DNA from 3 places in the Sphingobium sp. LB126 genome. Region 1 is predicted to be linked to each of the others. Evidence: predicted binding sites of a transcription regulator. Region 1 holds the regulator's gene; each other region holds the start of a gene.
The links. Region 1 encodes LexA, which represses DNA repair genes until DNA is damaged. Its sites were predicted from a motif close to GTTCCNCNCTTGTTCT; they were not measured.
Positions count from the first base shown of each region.

Region 2: rmuC (DNA recombination protein RmuC) is a predicted target of LexA. The motif match lies at 1,672-1,687, and genes of this name have one in related genera.
Region 3: CAF53_RS07535 (MmcB family DNA repair protein) is a predicted target of LexA. The motif match lies at 1,954-1,969, and genes of this name have one in related genera.

Region 1 covers NZ_NETV01000001.1:2,781,413-2,784,686, forward strand. The annotation lists gene CAF53_RS13655 (ComEC/Rec2 family competence protein) at 1-1,178, shown strand, start outside; gene lexA (transcriptional repressor LexA) at 1,169-1,843, opposite strand; gene CAF53_RS13665 (IS1595 family transposase) at 1,959-2,843, shown strand; gene CAF53_RS27100 (hypothetical protein) at 2,900-3,274, opposite strand, start outside.
Region 2 covers NZ_NETV01000001.1:2,105,011-2,108,284, reverse strand. The annotation lists gene CAF53_RS10255 (aminotransferase) at 1-1,000, shown strand, start outside; gene CAF53_RS10250 (hypothetical protein) at 955-1,464, opposite strand; gene rmuC (DNA recombination protein RmuC) at 1,702-3,135, shown strand; gene CAF53_RS10240 (nicotinate-nucleotide adenylyltransferase) at 3,269-3,274, shown strand, end outside.
Region 3 covers NZ_NETV01000001.1:1,538,817-1,542,090, forward strand. The annotation lists gene CAF53_RS07520 (YcgN family cysteine cluster protein) at 1-29, opposite strand, end outside; gene CAF53_RS07525 (SCO family protein) at 33-689, opposite strand; gene CAF53_RS07530 (ankyrin repeat domain-containing protein) at 761-1,360, shown strand; gene CAF53_RS07535 (MmcB family DNA repair protein) at 1,448-1,942, opposite strand; gene CAF53_RS07540 (cell wall hydrolase) at 2,045-2,692, opposite strand; gene CAF53_RS07545 (DUF1491 family protein) at 2,871-3,224, opposite strand; gene CAF53_RS07550 (PaaI family thioesterase) at 3,214-3,274, opposite strand, start outside.

The DNA of each region.
Region 1 (3,274 bases):
CATTGCTGACCGGAGCGGAAGTGCCGACCGTGCGGTCCTGCGTCGCCGCCTTGCTGGTGCTGGGCGGGCTGGCCATGGGGCGGGACGCCATCACATTGCGGTTGGTTGCGGCCGGTGCGCTGGTGGTGCTGCTGGCCTGGCCGGAGGCGTTGGTGGGTCCCAGTTTCCAGATGAGCTTCGCCGCCGTGGTCGCGCTGGTCGCGTTGGGTGAGCATCCGCGTTTCCGGGGCTTCATCGCCGCACGGGAAGAGGCCAGTTGGCGTCGGTTGGGCCGGCACTTGCTGGCCATGCTGGCGACGGGGCTGGTGGTGGAACTGGTGCTTGCGCCGATCGCCATCTTCCATTTTCACAAGGCGGGAATGTTGGGGGCCATCGCCAATCTGGTGGCGATTCCGCTCACCACCTTTGTCATCATGCCGCTGGAAGCGCTCGCCTTGCTGTTCGATCTGTGTGGATGGGGCGCGCCCTTCTGGTGGCTCACTGCACGCGCGCTCGATCTGTTGCTGCTCGTTGCGCATGGGGTGGCGTCCAGTCCCTGGGCGATCATGCGATCATCCGCGCAGTCCGGCGGGATTTTCGCGCTGATCCTTGCAGGCCTGCTCTGGTGCCTGCTGTGGCGCAGCCGATGGCGCTGGGTAGGGCTGATCCCCGCGGCGGCGGGCGTAGCGATGATCCTGAAAAGCGGGCCGCCCACCTTGTTGATAACGGGAGACGGTCGTCATGTGGCGGTCCGGACCGCGAGCGGGGGCATGGCTATTTTGCGGGAGAGGGCCGGAGGCTATGTGCGCGATGCGCTCGCCGAAACCGCCGGCTATGACGGTATGCTGGAAGCGATGGCTGCCATGCCAGCATCGCGCTGTTCACCTGACCTTTGTGCGGTACGGTTGAAGGGCGATGGACGGAACTGGGACATACTGGTGACGCGGAGCAGCGCCAGGATCGAGAGCGGGGTGCTGGCCCGAGACTGTGCACGGGCGGATATCGTGATCAGCGACCGGTTCCTCCCCGTTTCCTGCCGTCCACGCTGGCTGAAAGCGGACCGGCGCCTGCTTGCGCGGACCGGAGGGCTGGCCATTGACCTCGAAGTCCCCTTCGTCCGCACCGTCAGAAGCGTGGATGACGAGCATCCCTGGATTGCGCGGTCCGCGTTCAGGCTGCGCCGATCCTCTCAATTATAGCGGCGCAGCAATCCTGCGAGCTTGCCCTGGATGCGGACCTGCTGCGGATCGTAGATTTGCGGCTCATAGGCGCTGTTCGCCGGATCGAGCCGGACCTTGGGTCCTTCGCGCCGGAAATATTTGAGCGTCGCTTCGCTGTCGTCGATCAGGGCAACGACGATCTGTCCTTCCCGCGCGACGTCGGTTCGCTGGATCAATGCGAAGTCGCCGTCGAGAATGCCCGCCTCCATCATGGAATCACCCGCAACCTCCAGCGCATAATGGTCGCCGGAACCCAGCAGCGCCGCCGGCACGGAGAGCATGTTCTGCCCTTCCAGGGCCTCGATCGGCACGCCCGCCGCAATCCGTCCGTGCAGAGGGATTTCCAGCACGTCATTGGCGGCGATCGGAGCGCTTGCCACCAGTTGCGGCTTGGGCGGCGTGATGACTTTCGGCGCATTGCGATGCATGGCCTCGGGAAGTTTCAGAACCTCCAGCGCGCGGGCGCGGTTGGGCAGCCGACGGATGAAACCGCGCTCCTCCAGCGCATTGATCAGGCGATGGATGCCGGATTTGGACCTGAGATCCAGCGCTTCCTTCATTTCCTCGAAGGACGGGGACACGCCTCCCTCCTCCAGCCGGGTCTGAATGAAGCTCAGCAATTCCTGTTGCTTGATGGTCAACATGCCTGCTTGCCCTCCTTGGAACGGATGGAGAACGCATAGGAAACGAAAAAGGGGAAGTCAAGCGCTTGGTTATTATCCCCTTGAAACAAGTAAGCGGATATGGCATAGAATAGGCATGAGCAACAAAGCCCCTACGCTGCGCCAGTTCCAAGACCGCTTCCCGACTGAGGATAGCTGCCTCGATCATCTGATGCGCGTCCGCTACGGGAACCGCCATGATTGCGAGAAGTGCGGCAAGTCGGCTCATTTCTACCGCGTGAAGGGCCGCCGCTCCTACGCTTGCGAGTATTGCGGCGCGCAGGTTTACCCGACTGCTGGAACGCCCTTTGACCGCACTCGCACCAGTCTGCGCGATTGGTTCTTTGTCATGTTCCAGTTCTGCGCTTCGCGGAACGGCGTTGCCGCCAAGGAAGTCGAGCGCCAGCTAGGCGTGACCTACAAGACTGCTTGGCGCATGTGCCACATGATCCGCGAATATATGGGACAATTTGACGGCGATGATCCGGTGGGCGGCTTCGGCAAGATCGTGGAAGTCGATGAAACCTACATCGGCGGCAAGCAGGAAGGTAAAGGCGCGGGTAACTACCGTGACAACAAGGCCATCGTGATCGGAATGCACGAGCGCAACGGCGACGTTATCACCCGCGTTGTTCCGAACCGGAAGCGCGCAACGCTGGAACCGCACGTTTTCAACAACGTGAAGCCCTACAGCGAAATCCACACGGACGAACTAATCAGCTACGATAATTTGGGCGAGTTCAAGGGCTACTGGCACAAGACCGTCAACCACAGCGCCGATCAGTATGTCGGCCCGACTGGAACGACCGTGAATGGCATCGAAGGTTTTTGGGCGCAGCTAAAGCGCGGGATCAACGGCACTCACATTCATGTCAGCGAGAAGCATCTTTCGAAGTATCTCGCGGAGTTCGAGTTTCGCCACAATATGCGCGACGTTCCGCATCTGATGCTGGATCGCCTAATGGTTTCTTTTTCCCGCTGACAGGCGCGTGGCCGTGGGCCATTGCATCTAGTAGTCGGTCGAAGCGCTTATTCGTATCATCCGTCATATCGGTAAATTCCAAGCTTGTTTTGTGCTGACGTATCAAAAACGTCATCGCCCTCCTCTTGGACATAGAGGCATGGCGAAAGCTTTTGGCCAACGTGACTGATCATTTCTATATAGATTTTTCTCCGCTGCGTCAGCCATCGCCCGTGACACTCAAGGATGGCTACGTTTCTCGACCCGCCAATAAAATTCTCTGTTTTGAGCGGCCCCCAGCCGCGCTTCCTTTTGTGATCCCATCCCGCTGTTGGGATGCCCATATCAACAATTGGAATATCAAGTGTCTGCCCCGCTTGGGCATTATAGCTGTTCGCGATTTTCAGCACATATTCAAAAGGTTGCTGACCTCGACCTGTGCATGAGTATAC
Region 2 (3,274 bases), 680 kb from region 1:
ATCCAATCAATATCCGCCGATGGCGGGTATCATCGAGCTGCGCGCGGCGGTGGCAGCGCATTATGCCCGCCACCAGGGCCTCGACCTCGAGCCGCAGGAGGTCATCGTCACCTCCGGCGCGACAGAGGCGATCGCCGCCAGCCTGCTCGCCCTTGTGCGGCCGGGCGACGAGGTGCTGGTCCTGGCACCACTTTACGACGCCTATCTGCCGCTGATCGAGCGGGCGGGCGGGGTGGCGAGCGTCCTGCGCCTCACACCGCCCGCATGGAGGATCACGCGCGAGGCGTTGGCGGCGGCCGTCACCGAAAAGACCCGCTTCCTGTTGATGAACAATCCGGTGAATCCGACCGGCATCGCCCTGCGCGACGAGGAACTGGCGCTGCTGGCCGAATATTGCGTGACCCGCGATCTGATCGCGATCTGCGACGAAGTGTGGGAGCATGTCACCTTCGACGATATCGCGCACAAACCGCTGATGGGCTTTCCCGGCATGCGGGATCGCACGGTGAAGATCGGATCGGCGGGCAAGATATTCTCGGTCACCGGCTGGAAGGTCGGCTGGATGTGCGCCGCGCCCGCCATCGCCACATTGCTCGCCCGTGCACATCAGTTCATCACCTTCACCACCCCGCCCCATCTGCAATGGGCGGTGGCCGAAGGGCTGGCGCAGCCGGAAAGCTGGTTCACCGCGATGCGCGCCGATTATCAGGCCTCGCGCGACCGGCTGGTGGAGGGGCTGCGCGCGGCGGGCTATGTCGTGAACGCCAGCGCCGCGACCTGGTTCGTGACCATCGATCTGCCGGCTTCTGGCATCGTGCTGGACGACGTGACCTTCTGCGAGCGGATCATCGATGAGGCGGGCGTCGCCGCCATCCCGATTTCCGCCTTCTACCCCGCGCATCCGGTGACGCACCTGGTCCGCCTCTGCTTTTCCAAATCGGACACGGTACTGGATCAGGCGGTGACCCGCCTCGCCGCCTTTCGCGCTTCGTCGGCCTGAGCGCGCCGCAGGAGAGCCGCGCCCAGGACCAGCATCGCGATCAGCAACAGCAGTTGCATGGCCAGCATGGCGGCCGGCGCCAGGGCGCTCAGCACCGCTATCTTCTGAAATGCCTGCACCACCAGCACGAAGAGGTTGAGCCACAGCGCCACGGTCGCGCTGACCGCATAGGCTGCCCGCGCCCAGCCTGCCCGGTCGAGGGCGAACAGCGCGACAAAGGCCGCCGCGAGGGCAAGGGTAGAGATCACACCCACCCCGATCGCGGGGGTGAAACCGTGGAACGGGAAGAGAAAACCGCTAAGACTGGTGAGCAGCGTCGACACCAGGAAGATCGCCTGCGTGCGCGGCACCCACCAACCCCGGGCCAGGGCCGGAAGTGCGATCAGGCCACTCGATATGCCGATCAGGCTGACGCCGACATGCAGCGCGATGAACTGCGGCAGAGAAAGAAAGTCGAGGATCATGACGCCTCCCTTCAGCAGCGGAGCGGCATGGCGCGCCCCTCATGCGCCCGCCCTGGGCCCGTGCTTCCCCCTCATACACTTTCAGCAGGGCGGGGAACACGGCATTGATGCCCGTGGAGTGGATGCCATGACGTCATGCCGCTTCCGCCGCCCGCGATCACCGATCTTGACATGACGAGGCTTGCGGCGATGACACCGCCCCGCTAGGTTCACCTTTCGTTCCATAAAGGGGTATCCATGAACAGCCTGGCCGTCATTCTCTCGCTCATCGCACTGGTCGTCGGACTGGGCCTGGGCTGGTTGCTGAGGGGCAAGTCGGTCGCGCCGCTGGCGGCGGAAAAGGCCGATCTGGCGGACAAGCTCGACATCGCCTCGGCCCAGCGCAACGCGGCGCTTCAGGAACTGGTCGTGGCTCAGGAGCGTACGGCACAGGCGGCGGAACTGGCGCAGAAGCTGGAGACGGAACGCTCGGCAAGGGAAGTCGCGGCGCGCGAACTGGCGGCTCTGCGATCCGATACCCAAGCACGGGCGGAAGCGTTCGAAGCGCAGATCGCCGCGCTCAAGGATGCCAAGGAACAGCTTTCGGCGCAGTTCAGCGAGATTGGCGGCAAGCTGCTGCATCAGGCGCAGAGCCATTTCCTCGAACGCGCCGACCAGCGCATGGCGCAGGCGCATGAAAAGAGCGAGGCACAGCTCAAGCAATTGCTCCACCCGGTCAACGAGACGATCCAGCGCTATGACCAGAAGATCACCCAGATCGAGCAGCAGCGCACAGAGGCCTATGGCATCCTGCGCGGCGAGATCGAATCGATGAAGACGGGTCAGGAAGCGGTGCGGGCCGAGGCGCAGCGGCTGGTCGATTCGCTGCGCCATGCACCCAAGGCGCGTGGACGCTGGGGCGAACAGCAGTTGCGCAACGTCCTCGAAACCTGCGGCCTCAGCGAACATGTCGATTTCGAAACCGAAGTCAGCGTGGAGGGCGAGGATGGCCGGCTGCGCCCCGACGCCATCCTGCGCGTCCCCGGTGGGCGAGCGCTGGTGATCGATGCCAAGGTGTCGTTGAATGCCTATCAGGACGCCTATGGCGCGGAGAGCGATGAGGAGAAGAAGCGCTTCCTGTCCGCCCACACCGCCGCGATGCGCGCCCATGTCGAGACGCTGGGGCGGAAAAGCTATGCTGACCAGTTCGACGAGGCGCCCGATTATGTCATCATGTTCGTGCCGGGTGAACATTTCCTCTCGGCCGCGCTGGAACATGATCCGCAGCTTTGGGACTATGCCTTCGGCAAGCGGGTGCTGCTGGCGACCCCGACCAACCTCATCGCCATCGCCCGCACCGTCGCAGCCGTCTGGCGACAGGAGAAGATGGCGGACGAGGCCAAGCGGATCGGCGCGCTGGGCAAGGAACTTTATGAACGGCTTGCCGCAGCCGCAGGGTCGCTCAAGAAGCTCGGCAACCGGCTCAACGGCGCGGTGGCCGACTATAACAGCTTCGTCGGCAGTTTCGAAAGCCGGGTGCTGGTGACGGGCCGCAAGCTGCGCGACCTCAATATCGAAACCGGCGGCAAGGAACTGGAAGAGCTTGAGCCGGTGGAAGCGCTCGTCCGCGAGCCCGCCTCGGCCGAAGCCGTCCGTGCATTGCCGGAGGCCCTGCCCGATGCCGCGGAATAGGATCATAATTATTAGCATCCTAATTATAAGGCTTCAGCCACCTACATATGATCCAGCCCGTTAAGGAATTTCAGGGAGGTTTGATCATCGATGAAATTTGCCCCCGCCAGCGCCAACTGGCATGGGCGGAAGCATGAAT
Region 3 (3,274 bases), 1.2 Mb from region 1:
TTGTCGAGGGGCTTTTCCCAGAAGTCCAACCGTCACTTCACCCATTTTTCGAGGAAGGCCGTCACCTTGGCGGGATCGCCCTCATCGGCATCCGGCGTCCCCGGATCATCCACCGGCACCAGCGCGACCGGCGCGCCGTCGGCATCGAACAGATAAGGCGTACGGCTGTGACTGACCAGATAGCCGCTCGCCCCTTCCGCCTTTTCCTTGTTGTAGAGCACGACGAAATCCTTCGCCACCTTGGCGATCTCGTCAGGCGTGCCGGTCAGGCCGATCAGGCGAGGGTGGAACGCCGCGACATAGGTCTTGAGGACGGCGGGCGTGTCGCGCTCCGGATCGACGCTGATGAAGATCGGCTGGACCTTGGCGGCCAGGGCCGGCTTATCCTTCTCGAACTTCGCAAAACCCTGCGCGATGCGTTGCAGATCGACGGGGCAGACATCCGGGCAATAGGTATAGCCGAAATAGACGAGCCGGTATTTGCCCTTGAAATCCTCCCATCGGACCTTCTTTCCGTCCTGATCGGTCAGGGTGAAGGGCGCGCCGATGCTTGCCCCGTGCAGATCGCCCTGAACGCTCCCTTCCCCGCTTGATGCATTGCCGCCCGGCCCCATATTACAGGCGGCCAGCAGGGCGATCAGCGGCAGGACGAGCGAAATCAGAGCTTTGTTCATGGCGCCGCCAGCCATGCCCTGCTATGGCCCGATTTGCAAATCCCAACGGGGCTATGGACAAAATGACAGGATGTTTTCCGGCTTGGATGGGCGTTGGCCGCGCCGCCGCTCTGGCCCTGGCGCTGCTGTCGCCGGTCGCGGCCCAGGCGCAGTTTTCGGACAATTACAATTTTCTGAAGTCGGTCAAGGATGCCGACGGGCAGAAGGTGACCGACCTCATCCAGAAGCCCGGCTCCACCGTCATCAACAGCCGCGACGTCACCACGGGCGACACCGCGCTGCACCTGGTCGTCGCCCGGCGCGACAATACATGGCTGACCTTTTTGCTGGCCAAGGGCGCCAATCCGAACCTGACCGACAATAATGGCAATACCCCACTGATGGATGCGGTGCAGGCCCGTTTCGAGGAAGGAGCGCGCAGCCTGCTCACCTATAATGCCCAGGTCGACAAGGCCAATGGCAGCGGTGAAACCCCGCTGATCCGCGCGGTGCAGCTCCGCGATGTCGGGCTCGTCCGGCTGCTGGTGGCGCAGGGCGCCAATCCCGACAAACGCGATTCGATCGCCGGTATGTCGGCACGGGACTATGCAGAGCGCGATTCCCGCACGCCGGGGCTGGTGGAGGCGCTGAGCGCGGCCAAGACCGTGACTGCGCCCAAGGGCCCGGTACAGGGGCCAATATTCTGATTTCGGCCCGTTTCTGACCTTGCCAATCGCGTCACTCCGGATCAAGTCGGGGGTGACGTGCAATGGAAATGCCCGCCCTCACCCGCGCTACCAGCCCAGTTCCGCCGCATGATCCGGGTCTGTTATCGCCGTCAGCCGCCGCGCCGCGCGCCTGGCGAAGCGCAGCGTTTCCGCCTTGCGCCGCGCGGCGGCCAACGGTTCCATGGGCGCCGGCCGTACCAGTTCGGCGTCATATTGATCCGCGACGATCAACCCCGTCCGTCCCGGCCATAGCGCTTCGCTTTCAAACAGCGACAGGTCGAAACCCGACGGCACTGCCCAGAAATAGCGGTCGCAATAGTCGAAATAATCCGGCCATTTCATATCGCCGAGCAGGTCGGCGCGGCTGCACTTGATTTCCACGATGGTGATCCGCCCCGCCCCATCCAGCGCCATGATGTCGGCACGCCGGCCATTGGGCAGAGGCACTTCCAAAATCCCGCTCATGTCGTGCCGGAAGAACAGGCGCAGCGTGCCTCGCGCCACGGCCAGCGCCGTGCCGTCGGTCAAGGGTGAGCAACTGTCGGAAAGATCGGATTCCATTCCCGGTTCTTAGAACAGGAAGGGAACAAAAGAAAAGGGCCGATTCGGCAGACAACCGAACCGGCCCTTCTTCACCCCCTTCGCGCCTGGCGCGAAAGCGCGTCAGCGATAGAAGATATGATTGTCGATCGCGGCGAGCTGGCGCTTGCCCCAGCCCGGCGAAACGCGCCGCGCGTGGAAATAGAGCGCGCCCTCAGCCTTGCTGTCCCAGCTATCGTCCATCGCGATCTGGGCGATGGCGACGGCTTCGCGCCAGCTTTCGCTACCCAGCCGGATCGACGGCATACCATTGCCGCGCACGAAGCTGAACTGACCCGGCTGGTAGACGACGCCGCACAGGCTGTCGGCGAAGCGGCCGGATTTGGCACGATTGATGATGACGCGGGCAACGGCCAACTGGCCTTCAAGGCTTTCGCCCTTGGATTCGAAATAAACGGCGCCGGCCAGGCACTTCATGTCGCCTGCGACATCCTCAGGGGCGCCTTGCGCATCCACGAGGGCGGCGAGATTGTCGGCCTTCACATCGTCGCTGTTGGAAAGAGGGGCCAGCGGCTGCGCGATCTCGCGCGGCGCGGCAAAAGTGACGGCAGGCTTGACGCCGGCCGGAGCTGCATTGAGCTCAGTGATCCCCGGAAGGGACGTGACCGATGGAGCAGCTTCTGAAGCGCTCGACATGTCGGCCGCAGTGACCGCCGCGGTGGCGGAAAGGGCAAATGCCGCGATGATCGCAGCCTTGAGACGGAAACTCATTATAACTCAAAATCGTGCGGTTCTTGGCCGGGGACGTCAAAAAACCCCAAAATACACCGACGCCCGGCCGCCCCCCGTCTGCGTGTTTACCCGCATCCGCCCCCCATGGACGAAATCGGCAACCTGCGCGTTGAAAGCGTCGGAGGCCTGTGCCCGCGCGCGGAAAGTGAGTCAACGGTTAACAGATCGTTTCAGCGGCGAACCGTTCCGCATCCGCGATATCAAGCTCTATGACCCACAGATCGGGGTCCGAACGTCGCCGGCGCGCAAGATATTGCGCCATGGCCTCAGCGCCCTTTTCCGGCTCCGGACCGCAACGGGTGAGGCTATAGCCGCCCGCAAAGTCAGAAACGCGCTCGAAGAGGCCGAGTTCCCGTCCTTTTTCAAGCGCTTGAATCAGGATCGAACCGCTGATTTCATCGCCCTTGACGAGTATCGTGATAAAGCCGCCCTCCGCAGCGCTGCGCCGCAGCAGAATGCCGACCAGCATCGCGCTGGTCAGCCGAGCGCCGGTCGGTCGGTCAGGCGGCATAGCCCGGCAGCGAAGAGAGCGGGAATTGCGACCGCATGAAAGTACCAGTG